Regions from separate parts of the Furfurilactobacillus entadae genome, predicted to be linked through region 2. Evidence: predicted binding sites of a transcription regulator. Region 2 holds the regulator's gene; the other holds the start of a gene.
The links. Region 2 encodes CtsR, which represses protease genes until heat stress. Its sites were predicted from a motif close to TTGGTCAAAAAAGGTCAAANA; they were not measured.
Positions count from the first base shown of each region.

Region 1: clpP (ATP-dependent Clp endopeptidase proteolytic subunit ClpP) is a predicted target of CtsR. The motif match lies at 5,990-6,010, and genes of this name have one in related genera.

Region 1 is NZ_BQXN01000007.1:786-10,036, reverse strand. Features, by position in the region: gene ACKTR5_RS04470 (multicopper oxidase family protein) at 1-662, opposite strand, end outside; gene ACKTR5_RS04465 (hypothetical protein) at 692-874, opposite strand; gene ACKTR5_RS04460 (nitroreductase family protein) at 1,009-1,665, opposite strand; gene ACKTR5_RS04455 (hypothetical protein) at 1,871-2,023, opposite strand; gene ACKTR5_RS04450 (aldo/keto reductase) at 2,151-3,104, shown strand; gene nhaC (Na+/H+ antiporter NhaC) at 3,198-4,592, opposite strand; gene ACKTR5_RS04440 (prenyltransferase) at 4,994-5,911, opposite strand; gene clpP (ATP-dependent Clp endopeptidase proteolytic subunit ClpP) at 6,094-6,687, shown strand; gene ACKTR5_RS04430 (ATP-binding cassette domain-containing protein) at 6,738-7,403, opposite strand; gene ACKTR5_RS04425 (hypothetical protein) at 7,416-8,171, opposite strand; gene ACKTR5_RS04420 (TetR/AcrR family transcriptional regulator) at 8,378-8,959, opposite strand; gene ACKTR5_RS04415 (SDR family oxidoreductase) at 9,096-9,251, shown strand, end outside.
Region 2 is NZ_BQXN01000005.1:96,184-105,434, reverse strand. Features, by position in the region: gene serS (serine--tRNA ligase) at 1-74, shown strand, start outside; tRNA gene ACKTR5_RS03845 (tRNA-Leu) at 330-411, shown strand; tRNA gene ACKTR5_RS03840 (tRNA-Thr) at 421-494, shown strand; tRNA gene ACKTR5_RS03835 (tRNA-Gly) at 512-583, shown strand; tRNA gene ACKTR5_RS03830 (tRNA-Arg) at 607-680, shown strand; tRNA gene ACKTR5_RS03825 (tRNA-Pro) at 722-795, shown strand; gene ACKTR5_RS03820 (DHH family phosphoesterase) at 968-1,924, shown strand; gene ACKTR5_RS03815 (hypothetical protein) at 2,000-2,515, shown strand; gene ACKTR5_RS03810 (hypothetical protein) at 2,600-2,998, shown strand; gene ACKTR5_RS03805 (DMT family transporter) at 3,031-3,948, shown strand; gene ACKTR5_RS03800 (D-2-hydroxyacid dehydrogenase) at 4,044-5,042, shown strand; gene tenA (thiaminase II) at 5,240-5,899, shown strand; gene ACKTR5_RS03790 (CtsR family transcriptional regulator) at 6,105-6,578, shown strand; gene ACKTR5_RS03785 (ATP-dependent Clp protease ATP-binding subunit) at 6,642-9,140, shown strand.

The DNA.
Region 1 (9,251 bases), on a different contig from region 2:
AGCGGCGTTTCGCCGAGGGTCCCATCTTCATCGTAATCAGCCTCATAGTCCAGCTGATTTTCATGATACGTCCGGTCCTGCAAAATAACCGGGATGTCATCAACGCCATAGTTGCGTGGCAATGGTAAGGCTGCTTCCACATCATCCGTGACAACAACCGCGGCTGCCAGGCCATTCCAGACCTGACGTGCTGTGTTCGGACATGGGTGTGGATGAATCCAGTCCGTTTGTGCAGGTTGGTTCAGGGTAAAGTCAATGTCGCGTGCTTCCCCAGGATAAATTGGTGCGTGGGGTCCACCATCTGTGATTGGCCCAGGAATGTTTAATCCATGCCAGTGAAGGGTCGTGACTTCAGGCAGATGGTTAACGATATGTACATGGTAGTGCACGCCATCCCTTAATACGACGGTTTGCCCAAGCAATGAGGCATTGTAGCCCCAAGTGGTGGTCGTTGGCCCTGGTAAAATTGCCGTTTGGCCAACCTGGGCGGTAATCGTATACCACACGTCGTTCCCATCGACTTTGTCCGGTTGCAAGACGGCCGGCACATTCAGTGGTCGCTCTGGTGTCGTTGGGGCCATTAGTGGCACGTAACCACCATCATGAAGGTCATAGACTGGTTCATCATAAAAATAATCATTAGCGATTGGTTTGTTATTCATCTTAGAATCTCCCCGTTTGCTTGTCTTAGTTAGTCCTCATTTGTTTTAGTGTGGTGTGTAAACGCGTGCCAGCAATCAATGGCAGCCTGTGCAAACATGCCAAGTGCCATCACTTCCATTGCCAACATGTTTTGGTCCGCAAAGACCAGGTAAAGTAAGCCGGCATACACAAGTACAAAGATAACCGTCACAATTCGTGATGTGCTCCCCATCTTCTCGCCTCCTTTTCTTTATTGTATTCATTCTAAGTTAGAATGTCACTTAGAAGCCTCTCCCGTAAATTCAGTCATCAAAAAACGGTCGCTACAATGATTGCAGTGACCGCACTTTCCAACGTTAATGAAGTTTATAGAAATTCCGTCTGGCTTGTTGCGTCATACCGGTCTGTTTTAATCGGTTCCTCAGCAGCCTTCCCAAGTGAAATCGCCATCACCGGAATAAACCGCTCAGGGTCCATCCCCAAAGCAGGAATGATCTTCTTAAAGTCGTAGCCTGACCACGCTTTGGCTTCGTACCCGTGGGCCCGAGCAATGAGCAGCAATTGCATGGCAACCATCGCCCCATCGATCGTTGCGTCGGCCCGTAAAAAGTCTGGCGTCGCATTTTCATACATCGGTAAAAACGTGCCAAAAATCTGGTCAAGTTTGGCCTTATCGATCTTGCCATCCTCGTAGACCTTTGTCCACACCTTCCGGTACACCTCATGTGAGCGGGTGTCGCCAGCCACAAAAATAACGGCGGATGATGTATCCACCTGTGGATAATTAAAGGCTAACGTGGCTTCCCGAAGCTTTGCCTTTGCCTCTGGTGTATCAATCACCACAAAGTGCCATGATTGTAAATCACACGCTGACGGTGCCGTCGTTGCTTCTTCAATCATCGTTTGCAATTCGGTCCGGTCAATTTTAACGGCTGGATCAAAGACCCGAACAGAATGACGGTTAAACATCACATCTGCAAGATCGTTATTCACTAATGACGCTGGCTTAATGGTTTCTGACATGTTTTCAACCTCTTCACTAAGATTTCAGTCTATTGGTAGCGCTTACCTAAAGTATAACGATTCCTTTGTGATATTCCAAACATAATTCGTTTCCCATGAAAATACACAAAAAAACCGCACAATCATCATAAAGATGATTGTGCGGGACTAAATGCTTTTTGATGTACTGAATTAGAGACAATCAGAAAAGCGTACTCAACCGAAATTACTTAGCCTTAGGAGCTGCTTCGATCGTATCAGTCTTACCAGCAGCCCAACGTTGGATTGCGGCAATTTCTTTTTCACGGCGAAGACGACGTTGCCGTTTAGCAACCGGACGCTTGCCGGCAAATGAGTTCAATGGTTTCTTTTCTGCCATGATGCTTCTCCTCTCAATACGTTGTCAATAACAAATAACACTATACCAGCTTTTTGCCTTCAACACAACCCGCCGACGACAAACAGTGCTACACTTAGGGCAATTAACGATAAGGAAGTGACTGATTGTGGAGTACATCAACCTTGGTAACAGTGATTTACACGCATCAAACATTGGTTTAGGCATTATGCGCATGAACTTGCTTTCCGTTGCTGAGGCAACCACCGTTTTAGAAACAGCGGTTGACCTTGGCATTAACTTCTTCGATGGCGCCGACATTTACGGTGAGGGTAAATCGGACACCATTTTTGGCCAGGCATTAGCTGCGTCTGGACTCAACCGGTCTGACATTTACGTTCAGGGTAAGGTCGGAATCGTGCTCAACAAGGACCGGTCTCATGATGGCTTGGTCTTTGGGGCCCGTTACGACTTCAGTGAAGATCATCTTGTGACCGCCGCTCATGACGAATTGAACCGCATGGGGCTGGATTACTTTGACAGTTTATTGTTGCACCGGCCCGACCCGTTGATGGAACCTGACCAGGTCGCCCGTGCACTAACCACCCTTCAAACGGATGGCACCGCCCGTCATTTTGGGGTTTCTAATCAAAACCCTTATCAAATTGAACTGTTACAACACAGTTTGCACCAGCGCTTATTGATTAACCAACTGCAATTTTCAATCATGCACACCGGGATGATTGATGCAGAGATGCACGTCAACATGGCCGATGACCGGAGCATTGATCACGATAACGGGATCCTTGCGTACACCCGCCTTCACAACATGACCATTCAGGCCTGGTCTCCCTACCAGTACGGTATGTTTGAAGGGGTCTTCATTGATAATCCTAAATTCCCTGAGTTGAATCAAGAACTTCAACGTGTCGCAGACCGCTATGCCGTCACAAAGACCACCATTGCAACCGCATGGATTCTTCGTCACCCAGCAAAAATTCAAACCATTGTTGGGAGCATGAATCCAGCCCGACTAAAGGAAATCGCGTTAGCCAACCAGGTGCACCTAACCGCTCAAGAATGGTACGACATTTACCTGTCAGCTGGCAACGATTTACCGTAAACAGACATTATATATAGTAGAACTCACTAAAAGTGGCGGTTCGTGGATGCTCATCATCCGGCGAACCGCCGCTTTTTGTCTGCCATGAGTAACCTAATTTTGGTCAGTGACACTCGTTTGGTGTTTGATTCCCCAGCCGGTCACTCCGCTAATAATGGAGAAGACTGGTGATAAGAGGCTAAACAGCGTGAACGGTAAAAACGCTAGCGTGCTCACACCCAGTGTGTTCGCCGCAAAGACGCCTGCGACGCCCCAAGGCACCAGGTAGTTGATAACCGTTCCACCATCCTCTAACGCCCGGCCTAATGCGACAGGCGCTAAACCAGCCTCATCAAACGCCTTCTTGAACGCCCGGCCAGGTAAAATAACGGACAGGAATTGTTCCCCAATAAAGAGGTTCACACCGATCCCCGATAAAATCACGGCCGTAATCCGAGCGCCGTCTGACTTCAAGTGCTTCGCAAACGGCGTCATGATGGCGTCGATCAGGCCGAATTCCATCAACAATCCACCGAGTGATAGCGTCAAAACGATCAACGAAACGGTCCCCATCATGCTAGCAATACCGCCTCGTGATAAAAGAACGTCCACTTCCTTATTGCCGGTATGAGAAACAAAGCCGGTTTCAATGATGCTGGCAATTTTCGTTAACTGGGTTCCCGGATGTTCAATGAGCAACATCACCAACGAAATTCCAATGTTTAAAAACAACGTCGGAATGGCTGGCACCCGCCGCCAAGCGCAGAGGAACATGCAGGCGATGGGCACGATGGCCCATGCCGAGATCGTAAAGTGCGCCGATAACACCGCAATCACTTTATTGATACTGGCCAAACTGGTTCCCTTTTCACCACTTCCCAAAACGGCGAAGACAATTAGTGAAACGACAAAGGCGGGAATAGTTGTCCACATGAGGTTCACAATGTGCTTAAACAAATCTGCGTCCACGACCGCCGCCGTTAAGTTTGTCGATTCAGACAGCGGTGATGATTTATCACCAAACACCGCCCCGGAGATGATTGCCCCAGCGACCAGCGCGGGATTCACGTGCATCGTGACCCCCATCCCTAAGAACGCGATCCCCACGGTTGAGATGACGGTAAACGCACTCCCTACGGCACTACCAACCAATGCACAAACCACAAAGACGGACGGGACAAACCACTGAACGCTGATTAAATGAAACCCAAAAACCATCAGGGTCGGAATGATGCCGGCCGCGATCCACGTGCTGATCAGCGCCCCAACGAGAATAAAAATAAAAATTGGCACGATCCCGGTTTCGATTCCGTCCTTAATTCCGGCATTGATTTTTGACCACGGCAACCGGTGGGCCACCGCCCACGCCATGAGAAGGCCCATGACTAACATAACTGGTACTTGGGGTGACAATCCAAACTTAATGACCCCCAGCCCCATAATGACTAACATCCCAATTAAAACAACCAGTGCTTCATTGCGCCCCACTTTAAACGTTTTCTTTTCCATAATTGCTACCTCTTTCATCAATGCTCAGTCAACACCACACACGTTGCGCATCAATATCGGGGCGTGCCCCCACTTGTCTCTGTCATCTGCTTTCCTCCCCTAAACAAAAAAATCGTCCCTGCTATGCCAATGCATAACAGGGACGATTTTCACCGTGGTACCACCCAGCTTAGTGTCCGGCTTAGAAAATTCCCGCACCAAAAACACTCACTCTCACCGGGATAACGGTCCGGTGGTGCCCGTTCATTAACGTCTTCAAGTAGTTCGCAAAAATGGCCCTGATCGGTTCGCAGCACCCACCGACTTCCTGACACCCAGACCATCCGCTACTCGGGATGAAAACACCTGATTAAATATTAATTAGAAAAATACCAGTTTTTGTCATTGATGTCAAACATTTTTTACAACCAGACGCCAAGGGCAAATAATACGGTGTACCCCACAAAGAACAACGCGGTGCTCTTCAGCACTGCCCCGTACGTTTTTTGTTTATCCTGAACAGCAAAGAACGGCTGAATGCCCCGCCACATTACTGGCAGCAACAGGACACTCAGTAACGTGGGCCACGGCGCGATTCCGGCAAAGAAGTTGACCAGTGGCCACAATGACCCAACAACCAGTAGCACTTTCATCAGGGCAACCGCCCGTTTTCGCCCAATAAAGTAGGCCAGTGTGTGCCGATGGTTCTTAATGTCTTCTTCCAGATCCGCTGTATTGTTAGACAGTTGGACCATGAAGAAGATCAGGGTCAACGGTAAGCATAATGTAAACGTGGTTCCAACCATCCCGATGGTAAACGGTTGATGACCATAAATACTAACGTAGACACAGACTAATTGAATCAAATACGAAATGGATAACGCCACAACTGCCTCACAAATTGGCATGGCGTTTAACGGTTTCGGTCCGGCCGTGTAAAAAATTCCGATGGCATAACCAATTAGTCCAAAGACGAGAATCGGCCACCCCGTCCGCATAATTAAGAACAAGCCAGGAACCGCTGACAAGGCGTACAAACTGGCAGCTAACCACCAGACACCTCGTAACGGCAATTGCAACCGCCCAAGTGGGTTGGTGTGCGCCGCATACCCTTCTCGATCGGCCGCATGAACGTAATCATAATAGTTATCCGACACGTTGACAGCTAAGTCAAAAATGAAAACATCCACTAAACACAATAAGACGTTCACCCAATTGACAATACCATACCGCGATTGCGCAATTGCCGCCCCCAAAATAAACCACACAATGTTTAATGGTGCGGTGTAAATTTCCGTTAATTCCACGAATATCGGCCACGTTAGCCACTTTTTCTTCATTCCGTTTTCCCCCTCAACTCTTGTACCTCTAAGGCTACCACATGTTCACGAAAAAATTGCGCACAAAAGCCGGGATTTTGTTTGACCTTTTTTGACCTTTGGGTTAAACTACAATTACGTTGATTAGCAGAGGACCATTATAAGTGCTAATCCACAACGCAAAATACAAGGAGGCCTCTCTCATGGCTTTAATTCCAACTGTTATCGAACAGTCCAGCCGCGGTGAACGCGCCTATGACATTTACTCACGACTGTTAAAAGACCGGATCATTATGGTATCTGGACCAATTGAAGACGACATGGCAAACGCCATCATCGCCCAACTTTTGTTCTTAGACGCCCAGGATTCTGACAAAGATATCTACATGTACATCAACTCCCCAGGTGGTGTGATCACTTCTGGGATGGCAATCTACGACACGATGAACTTTGTGAAGTCCGACGTGCAAACGATCGTCATGGGGATGGCTGCTTCCATGGCTTCCATCCTTGCCACTTCTGGTGCGAAGGGCAAACGTTTTGCCTTACCTCACTCAGAAATCTTGATTCACCAACCTTCTGGTGGTGCTCAAGGGCAACAAACTGAAATCGAAATTGTCGCAGAAGAAATTCTGAAGACACGGAAGATGATCAATGAATTGCTGGCTGAAAAGACTGGCCAAGACATTGAAACCATTAACCGGGACACTGAACGGGATAACTACATGACCGCTCAACAGGCCCTCGATTACGGTTTGATCGACCACATTATGCAAAACTCCAGCGAAATGAAGTAATGCGAAAAGCACTGCCCGGTTAAATCCGGGCAGTGTTTTTTTTTCGTTCATCAAAATCGCTTTAGATAGGCCTCAACCAGGTCGTTGGTCTGCCCCGCCGCCAGAAATTCCTTTGCGGAGCCCGTAAAGAGGATCTTGCCTGCGTTTAAAAAAATCAGGTTGAACATGTCGTCAATGTTCTGAAATTGATGCGAGGTTGCAATCACCATCTTCCCGCGTTGATTGAGGGCCTTTAGTTTCATCATCACCTGGCGCGCCATTTTGGGGTCTAACCCGCTCTCTGGTTCATCAAAAAGATAGAGGGTTCGCTCTAATCGAGAAACGGCCTCAATGATGACTAACCGCCGTTGACCACCTGACAACTGCCGAAACTGGACATCAACAAATCGCTTTAATTCGTCAGGAAGATCACTTACCGTAAATTTTTCGCGGGGGTTCTCGATCTCAGCAATCAGTTTCATCGTGTTGAAGACCGTCGCTTCACCAATAAACGGGACCCCCTGAAGTTGGTACGCAATTTCATCACCAGCCGGGAAGTCCACGAAGTTTTCTACGGGGCGTTGATTAACACCCGCGATAAAATCTAACAACGTCGTTTTCCCAATCCCATTTGGGCCAAAAATCACATTCACGTTATCCTTTGAAAAATGAACGCTTAAATGATCATAGAGTGACACACCACTCGGTAACTGATACGAGAAATTTTGAATTTCCATGCTTTGTCCCCCTTACCGTAACGTCGCAGAATTAAGGTTGATTCTTGCAATAATCAGATTACCAATCAGTAGATAGAAAACCGCGATGCCACTCAGGATAAGCGCCGGCATTAACGCTGGCGCAGTCTGACTAAAAAGGACTTGATAAACGTTTTTCACGTAAACAGTCGGCGCAAGGAAGGACAAGATTCCGTTTAGGCCAACTTGAGCGCTTTTTACAGCAAGTAGCCCCATTCCAAAGACAAGATATCCAGTAATTACAATGCCAGATTCCTGCCCCTTCATTGGCACCAACAGCAAAAACGCTGTAAAAAAAACAATAATCGGGATCAAAATAAAGTTGATCAACATCGCCACCAGCGTGCTCAAGATCACGTGGCCGTCAGCCCGATAACAACAAAGGGCAATCACATTAAAGATGAGCAACTCAACTTGAATCACAAAAATCTGTGGGATTAGATTTGCATAAAAGATGAGCCGTTTGTCACCAGCGATAAATGAAAACATTTTTAGAAAATTATTCTCACGCATGTTTATCATGCCATTAATAATGCCGTTTAAGACACCAGCAACAATTATGTAGGACCAATAACCTGAAAGCATCTGTAAGACCTGCCCACTCGCTAGCTGTCTTGCCCCACCAGCAAAGAAATGATAAAGAAAGAAAACGGCTGGGAAGAGTAATGTATAGACAATGACGAGTTTATTATCCAAGACAATGTTCGTTTCAAATTTCCCCAGTGCAATTGTCTTTTTTAGATTGACCATAACCAACCCCCACTTCTGAAACAACGCTCTGCAAAAGATGCCTTTATAATTCCCTCACTGTGATTATACGATAACCGAATCTTTTATCATCATTTTCTCATTTTAAGACCATTCACTCATATTGTCAATTCAAGGCACGCTCACCAAAATAAGCGATCCGTTACCGACATCATGCCAGTAACGGATCGCTTATTTTGGTTCGTTCGTTATTTCGCTAACACCGCCGCCATGATCATGTCACACACAGTGCTAAACGGCATGCTTGCCCGCGAATAAACACCCTGATTGAGGTTATCCACATGAAGTTTTACCGTTGAAAAAATGATGTTACGGTGCAAGGACAGATCCACTTGCCGAAGATCGTGGTTAGCGATTCCGGCTGCCAATAATTGTTGAACCCGGCTCGTTGCCACGATTGCCCGAACTTTCGGGGCGTCCACCGTTTCCTGACGCATCGTTTCCTTTAGCTTTTGGATCACGGTCATGCTTCCGGGATGAGCCACCGCATAGTCGAACAACTGTTGCAGATACAGCCGCAGGGTTGCTGCAAACGTTAGGTCGCTTACATCTAACGCCAAGTCGCCCTGATATAAATTGGTTAATTCGCGAATGTATAACGCCGTCAATAACTGTTCCCGGCTCGTAAAATAAACGTACAAACTGGACTGAGAAATCCCCGCTGCACGGGCAATCTTTGTTGTTGAGACGTCGCCAACACTCCCATCAATGATGAGTGTCGCTGCCGCATTTAAAATTGCTTGATATTTTTGTTCATCTTTCTTCTTCATAGGTTCTCATGTTACCGAGACCGGTTTAAAATGTCAATTGTTGACACCGATAGAGTTATCGGTTATGATAGCTAACAGATTTTATAAGCGATAATATTATCGCTAATTACATTTTAAACTCAAAAGAGGCATTCTCATGAAAATTTTTATTACTGGTGGTTCCGGCTTTATTGGCCAAACTGTTGTTAAAGATTTAGTTGAAAAAAATTATGACGTTGTTGGTCTTGCTCGCTCAGACCGTTCGGCGGCCATTCTCACCAGTCTTGGTGCAACCCCGGTCTCCGGGACATTG
Region 2 (9,251 bases):
CCATTCCAGAAGCACTGGTTCCTTACATGCACGGGGTAACAAAGATCACTAAAGAAAACGCACGGATGAACTAGGGTTTAACTGACGTTTAAAGTGCACATCGTAAAGGTGAGTTTCCGTTTTGGGAGCTCGCCTTTTTATTATGGCAAACCAATAGGCATGTGATCCTGCAATACGGTGAACTGATTGCTAAACAATGGTGGATGGGGAAGCGCAAGGGGCTCATGAAAACGAAAAAAGTTGAAGAAATAAATGGAACAGTATTGACAGTTTTTCATTGAAAATGATATTATCTAATAGTTGTCTGATGAGGAAGAGAGTCAGATGCTGCGGATGTGGCGGAACTGGCAGACGCGCTAGATTTAGGTTCTAGTATCTTTTGATGTGGGGGTTCGAATCCCTTCATCCGCATCAGTATTTGCCGACTTAGCTCAGCTGGTCAGAGCACCGCTCTAGTAAAGCGGGGGTCGGAGGTTCGAATCCTCTAGTCGGCATTGTTCCAAGTTAATATGCGGAAGTAGTTCAGTGGTAGAACATCACCTTGCCATGGTGGGGGTCGCGGGTTCGAATCCCGTCTTCCGCTTTTCGTAACCTTGTTATGAAAATGCACCCATAGCGCAACTGGATAGAGTGTCTGACTACGAATCAGAAGGTTGTAGGTTCGACTCCTACTGGGTGCATCATTAATCGCCACCACCAATCCTGGTGGCGGCGATTTTTTCGGGATATAGCTCAGCTTGGTAGAGCACTGCGTTCGGGACGCAGGGGTCGCAAGTTCAAATCTTGTTGTCCCGATTACTAGCCATCACCGGTTACGGTGGTGGCTTTTTTTTGTTTCTGATGGGTAGCTGAACGGAGTCCATGATGAAAATGATTGGGCGAAACCTGACTTGCGTTAAAGGATTGGCTCTCCACGAACTTTTATGGCATGATGAACGTAACATTTAAAATGAGGATGGCAGAAAATATGGAAACGACTTCAGTAATTTTAGCGGCAATTCAAGCAGCCGACACGATCATCATTCACCGGCACCAACGGCCTGATCCAGATGCACTTGGTTCACAATTTGGGCTTCGAACGTTGATCAAGGCGGCGTTCCCCACCAAAAAAGTGTACGCCGTTGGTGATGTTCCAACGGATTTGGCGTGGCTCGGCTTGCCAGACCAAGTTGCTGACGCGACGTTTGCCAATGCTTTAGTGATTGTTGTCGATACGGCGAACACGGAACGCATTGATGACGGTCGCTACGTACAGGGCCGTGAGTTGATTAAGATCGATCACCATCCGAATGATGACGCATTTGGCGATCCGCAATGGGTGTTACCAGAAGCTTCCAGTACGTCGGAACTTATTATGGATTTGGTCAATGCTAGTAACGGTCAATTGCCGCTGACGGCAAAAGCAGCGCGGCTGTTATATGCCGGAATTGTTGGGGATACCGGGCGGTTCTTGTACCCAGCCACGAGTGCTCACACGTTACAGATTGCGAGTCAACTCCTGGCAACAGGGATTGATGCTGCGGAAGTGAGTCGCCACGAAACTGAACTCTCCCGCGGTGTTGGTCGGTTGATGGGTGATGTTCTGACTGATCTTGAAATTGATGTAAACGGAGCGGCTTATTTTGTGGCAACTCAAGAACGATTGACAGCGCTAAACGTAACAACGAGTGAAGCACACGCGGTGGTTTCAACACCCGGTCGGTTAGAGGATGTCATTGCGTGGCTCCTTGTTGTTGAAAACGCCGACGGAACGTTCCGGGTCCACTTGCGGTCAAAGGGACCAGTGATCAACGGATTGGCGAAGGGTCACCATGGTGGCGGACACGATTTAGCAAGTGGTGCGAATGCAGCTGATCAAAATGAATTAATGGTAATGAAGACGGAACTTGCGAACCTTGTTCAAAATTGGCGTGCTAATCAGTAATGCAAGCGTTTCACTTGGTTAATGGTTCCTAGTAATGTTACATTGACGGTAACGAACGTTTAAGGGAGTGACGCCATGCTGACACAACGTGAACATGCCGTTGAGGTTTTTGAAAACTGGTTAATACGTGAACACAAAGTGACCCGCGAATTTGAATTGGTCCGTCATTTGGCTCGGTTAGACGCTATCATGACGGGTGATCAAATTGCACCAACCGTTGCCGACCAGGCAGCTGCTCAGGCGGCCAGTCGCTTAAGTAATCATGAATTTTTGAAGTGTCTACTTAAATTACCGTTTCGCCAGCAGGCGTTGACCTCGTCCGGAAAACGGGTGCTTGAATGGTTGCACCAATCGTTGGCTACGGCCCACAGTCATGTGTTTAGCAACGTGGGATTATTACTCGAAATCGTGCTAGATCAAGAGGATAATCATTCAGTGGCACAGTGGGACGACGCAACCATTAAGACGGCGACTAGTTTAGCAAAATTATCGAATGCCCAGCTCCTCACGGTTTTTGCTGAATTGGCTGGGAGTCTTGATGACCCGATGCACTCGCCAGTGCGCCAAATGGTTGGTCGCCGTTATCATTAACGTTGGCTAAAATAGGTGATTAACTGACCTGTCATGAACATCTCGTTCTGACGGGTTCTTTTAACGGTGCGAAAGGGTGAAAATATGTCAAAAAAAGGATTACGGTTAACGGTCCTGGCCTGGGGAATTATGATCGTAGAAATGGTGTTACTCACCATGTGGCCAGCGGCGCATTACATCACGCAACAAAATCTCTGGGGCTGGTGGCTCGCGTTAGGGTGTTTGACGCTGAGCTTGTTACTCGGGATTTGGTGGAAAAAACAACGGCGGGGCTTGGTTATTTTGTCGTTGTCGATTGCGGTGGCCGTGCTGTTTAGCCTGTTTACACTTTTGGTCGGCCTATTTTCAGAAACGGGGCTAACACGGTACGCGGTTGGCTTGCTTGCGCTATTGGGGATAATTTGTGACATTTGGTGGTACGGAACGGTTTATGAACGGCGTAATCGCCTAGTAAAACAGTTTCCGTTTGATAAAACGGATTAATTAATGAAGAAATGTGTTGTGGGGTGTTACAAATGAGGGAGCGAAACGGCCACGTCTTGGTCGGAATTTTATTGGCAAGTGGTGGCGCCATGCTGTGGGGAATCTCTGGCGTTTTTGCCCAAGTGTTATTTACAGGTGCTCATCCAGTGACACCAGCATGGTTGACGGCGGTTCGGATGACGTTTGCGGGCTTATTACTCCTTACTTATAGCGTGGTGACAGGCAAGCATCCGTTTGCCGTGTGGAGGACACCACGGGCAGCAGGGCAGCAAGTTTTATTTGGGTTACTGGGACTGATTCCCATCCAATTCTTTTACTTTTTGGCAATTCGGTATGGAAATGCGGCAGTTGCAACAATTCTGCAATTTTTGGGTCCAATCGTTATCGCGTTGTACTACGTCGTGTTTCACCGGGAATTGCCGTCGCGCGCAGAAGCAATTGGCATGGTGTTAGCGTTGCTGGGGGCCTTTTTTGTCGTGACACATGGGCAGCTGAATCATTTAGCTGTTTCGCCAGCTTTGCTCTTTTGGGGATTGATGTCAGCAGTTGCCGTAGCGACGAGTACGTTACTGCCGCGTCCGTTGTTACCGACGTACGGGTCCGTTAATGTTAATGGGTGGGGGTTGTTTATTGGTGGGATTGCCATGAATTTTATTCAACCCATTTGGGTCGGCGTGCCGCCGTTAACGATGAAAACCGTTCTGTCTGTTAGCGCAGTGGTTTTGTTTGGAACGCTAATTGCGTTTGTTATGTACTCAGTTAGCTTGATGTACATTTCGCCAACCACAGCAAGTTTGCTGGATGCGTTCGAACCACTCGCAGCAACCGTCATTTCGATTACAGTGCTCCACATTCCGTTTGTTTGGGCAGATGGTGTTGGGGGATTGCTGATTATTTTAGCGGTTGTGATGCTATCACTAGGCTATCGAACGCCGAAAAAGGCAGGTTAGTCGATTGTGAGGGCGTCACGTGGAACCGACTTCAAAATTCCCATATTAGTGATATAATTAACATTGATATTAAAAATTGTTGGGGGTAACACACAGTGAAGATTATTGCTTACGGCATCCGCGATGACGAAGAACCTTACGTCGAAGAATGGGCCAAAGAACAAGGAATTGAAGTAAAGGCCGTTAAGGATCTATTAACGGAACAAACGGTTGAACAAGCCGCTGGATTTGACGGCGCCGTTGTGTACCAACAAAAGCCATATACTGGTGCAATTTTGGACCGGTTGGCTGAACTTGGTGTAAAGTACATGTCATTACGGAACGTTGGGGTTGATAATGTCGACGCCGATGCTGTTAAGCGTAACGACATGAAGGTCACAAATGTCCCAGCTTATTCACCAGCAGCCATTGCTGAATTCACAGTAACTGAATTAATGCGGTTGTTACGTCGGACACCACAATACGCACATCGCCAAGCAACGGGTGATTTACGGTGGGCACCAGACATTGCCACTGAATTGAACCAGTTGACAGTTGGTGTGATTGCGACTGGCCGGATCGGCCGCGCAGCCATCCAAATCTACCGTGGTTTTGGTGCGAAGATCGTTGCTTATGACGTCTTCCACAACCCAGAATTAGAAAAAGATGGCATCTACGTCGACACTTTGGATGAATTGTATGCCCAAGCTGACGTGATCTCACTGCACGCCCCAGCAACGAAGGAAAACTTCCACATGCTGAATGCGGAAGCCTTTGGCAAGATGAAGGACAACGTGTACATCTTGAACCCAGCTCGTGGGGACTTGATCGACACTGACGACTTGATTAAGGCCTTGGACGACGGCAAGGTTGCTGGTGCAGCCCTTGACGTTTACGAAAACGAAGTCGGGATTTTCAACGAAGACTTTGGTAGTTTCGATGCCATTCCTGACGAACGGTTGAAGAACTTGATGAGCCGCGAAAATGTGTTGGTTAGCCCACACATTGCCTTCTACACGAAGACAGCGGTGCGGAACATGGTGCAATTTGCATTGAACAACAACCGCCAATTAATTGAAACAGACACTGCCGAAAACTTGGTGTCATTTAAGTAGAAGAGAGCGAAAACTAATGCGATTAGGCCTGCTCATCTAACAGAAAACCCGCACCATGGACTGAACTTTGTCCATGGTGCGGGTTTTCTGTTAGATGAGACGAGGCTTGCATTAGGTTTCGCGTTTGCGGCGGTTAAAGTCTGCGGACGGTTTGCTATAATGATTGTTAAACAAATCGAAATCAGGGGATGTTATTAATGGCGTTTAGTATTCAAGCTAAGGCAGCGGCGTTGCCGTTATGGCAGGCAAGTTTAGACCATCCGTTTATTGAACAGTTAAGTGCGGGGACGTTACCGGAAGCCGTGTTTCGGTACTATTTGATTCAGGATCATCATTATTTACGCGACTTCGCGAAGCTACATGAATTGACCGCGGCGGCAACGACCGATCCGAAAGTGACGGCATTGCTGTTGGAACTCGCCGCTGATTTACGGGCCGGTGAAATGGCGACGCGGGCGACGTACTTTAAGACACTGAAAATCACGGATGATGAAGTCGCTACGACGCCGCTGGCACCAACGACGTATGCGTACACGTCCCATATGTACCGGACGTTGACGGAACAAGGCCCGGAAGCGGCCATTGCCGGATTATTGCCGTGTGCATGGTTATACGCCGACATCGGGGAAACGCTGACTGGTAAACAGTCACCAGTCCCAATTTATCAGGCCTGGTTAGACAGCTATCAAGCTGCGAGCTACACGGATGCGGTGGCGACGCAATTAGCTTTGACGGATCGAGTGGCAGCGCATGCTGACGAGCAAACGCAGCAAGCCATGAACGCCGCCTTTAAACGGAGCACGTTTTACGAATGTTCATTTTGGCAAATGGCTCTCGATCAAGAAACGTGGGCATAATGTTTTAGATGATTCCGAACTGCTAACTAAAAGTTAGCAGTTTGGGATCTTTTTTCTGTCACTTCATCAAAAAAACGTGTATAGTAGTCTTCCCATGAAGACCAGAAACTTTATTATGACAACGTTGAGGAAACTTTTTCATTGCAAAAGCCGCGATTCTTCGTATAATAAAGTCAATATTAGTCAAAGATTGGGGTGAGCGAGGATGGAAGGCTCAACGAACATTTCTGATGTGATTGAGAAGTACTTAAAGAGCATTTTGGAAGGCGCTGACCAGGTGGAAATTCGCCGGTCAGACATTGCTGATCAGTTTAATGTTGTCCCATCACAAATCAACTATGTCATTAAGACACGGTTTAACATGCAGAACGGTTACATTGTCGAAAGTAAGCGGGGCGGCGGTGGCTATATCCGGATTGAAAAGGTTGACCTTTTTGCGGATGCAGACATCCTTGATAACTTGTTGAATGATGTCGTGGGGGATTCAATTAACCAGCACGATGCGTATGCGATTATTAACTCTCTGTTTAACGATGGGGTGCTTAAGGAACGTGAAGCAAACATCATTTTATCAGCCATTGATAAGGATACGCTGAACGTGGGCGATCATGATGTTGAATGTACGCTGCGCGCCCGGATTCTAATTGGGGTGTTGAACCGCCTTCGATTAGAGAATTAGGTTGGTGGACCACACGTTTGTACAAACGACAAACACGGGTCATTAATGAAAGGCAGGACAGAGATGGATAATTTATTCACACCGAGTGCCAAGGACGTTTTAGTGCTGGCACAGGAACAAGCTAAATATTTCAAACACCAGGCTGTGGGTACTGAACACTTATTGCTAGCCTTAACCATTGAACAAAATGGGATTGCTAGCAAAGTCCTGGATCAGTTCAACGTGACCGAAGAAGACGTTCGTGAAGAAATCGAACGGTTTACCGGCTACGGAACCATGACCAACACAACAAAAGATACCTATTTACCATATTCACCAAAAGCCAAGGACATGTTGACATTGGCCGGTGACGAAGCAAAACGGTTGGGTGCCACTAAGATCGGAACGGAACACCTATTGTTGGCGTTGTTATCAGACGAAACAATTCTGTCATCCCGGATCTTGATGACGTTGAACCTGGATCTAGCGCAAACGCGAAAGATCATTCTACACAAGCTGGGCGTTAACGATTCACCGCGGCGGCGTCAACAAATCGCCAAAGCGAACGCGGCTAAGCAGCCAAAGGAAGGCACGCCAACCTTAGACTCACTGGCACGTGACTTAACGGCCCTGGCGGTTGAAAAACAAATGGATCCCGTGGTTGGCCGTGCTAAAGAGGTTAAACGGGTGATTCAAATTTTGAGTCGTCGGACGAAAAATAACCCCGTGTTGATTGGGGAACCTGGTGTCGGGAAGACCGCCATTGCTGAGGGCCTTGCCCAAAAGATCGTCGCCGGTGATGTGCCAGATAACCTTGCTGACAAACGGTTGATGATGTTAGACATGGGATCACTGGTTGCCGGGACCAAGTACCGTGGTGAATTCGAAGACCGGCTCAAGAAAGTCATCGAAGAAATTTACAACGATGGTCACGTGATCTTGTTTATCGACGAACTTCACACCCTTATTGGTGCTGGTGGTGCAGAAGGGGCAATTGATGCCTCGAACATTTTGAAGCCAGCTTTAGCACGTGGTGAACTCCAAACCATCGGGGCAACGACACTCAATGAATATCAAAAGTACATTGAGTCTGACGCTGCGTTGGAACGGCGGTTTGCGACCGTGCAAGTGGACGAACCAACGGAAGCCGAAGCAACCGAGATTTTGATGGGGTTGAAGGGTCGTTATGAAGACCACCACCAAGTTGAAATCACGGATGACGCGGTAACTGAAGCCGTTAAACTATCTTCACGGTACATCACCCAGCGGTTCTTACCGGATAAGGCCATTGATTTAATGGACGAGGCGGCAGCCAAGGTTCGCATTGATGACGCGGGTCACCCAACGAAGCTTGCAAAGCAAGAAGATAAGTTGGCTGAGTTACAGCAACAAAAGGAAGCGGCCATTGAAAACCAGGACTTTGAGGGTGCGGCAGCACTTCGAGAAAAGGAAATGGCGTTACGGAAACGGGTCGACAAATTGGTTGATGAAGCTGATGCTGACAAGCTTGCTGGTAAGCATCAGTATGACTTGAAGGTGACCGGTGAAGATGTCGCCGAGGTTGTTTCTGAGTGGACGGGTGTTCCGTTAACACAGTTACAGAAAAATGAAGAAGCCCGGTTGTTGAACCTTGAAAAGGTGCTTCACAAACGGGTCGTCGGGCAAGATGAAGCCATTTCCGCGGTTTCACGGGCCATCCGGCGGGCACGGTCAGGGTTGAAAGATCCAAACCGGCCAATTGGGTCGTTTATGTTCCTTGGCCCAACTGGTGTCGGAAAGACGGAATTAGCCAAGGCATTAGCCGAAGCAATGTTTGGTTCTGAAGACAACATGATTCGGGTCGACATGTCTGAATATCAAGAACGGTACAGTTCCAGTCGGTTGATTGGGGCAGCACCAGGATATGTTGGTTACGATGAGGGTGGTCAGCTGACCGAACAGGTTCGGAACAAACCATATTCCGTTGTGCTCCTGGATGAAGCGGAAAAAGCTGATACAGAAGTCTTTAATTTGTTATTGCAGGTTCTGGACGATGGCTTTTTGACGGATTCTAAGGGCCGGAAAGTGGACTTTAGAAACACGATTTTGATCATGACCTCGAACCTTGGGGCGACCGCAGTTCGTGACGATAAGGAAGTTGGGTTTGGCGCGGTTAGTGCAACGGATAGTTATAACGCCATGTCTGCGAAAATTCGTCAGGCGTTACGGCAAACATTCCGGCCTGAATTCTTAAACCGGATCGATGAAACGGTGATCTTCCACTCCCTGACAAAGCCAGAACTACACGACATTGTTAAAATCATGGCCACAACGGTCTTGAATCGGGTCGCGGAACAGGGCATCAAGGTTAAGATTACCCCGGCAGCCATTGATGTTGTCGCAGATGCTGGTTTTGATCCTGAATATGGGGCACGGCCAATCCGGCGGGCCCTTCAGACTCAGGTGGAAGACCAGTTGAGTGAAGCCTTGATTGCTGGACAAATTAAAACAAACGATGTGGTGACGGTTGGTGCCAAGGGTGGCAAGATTACGATCACCACCAAAGAACAGCCGACACAAAAAGAGCCAGTTTCTTCAAAATAACAGCGTGTTAATCATGACGTTTCGCCATGGTTAATACGCACCCACAAACAGTCACTTATGGATAATTGCCATGGGTGGCTGTTTGTGTCAGTTGAAAGATCACGCCTGCGA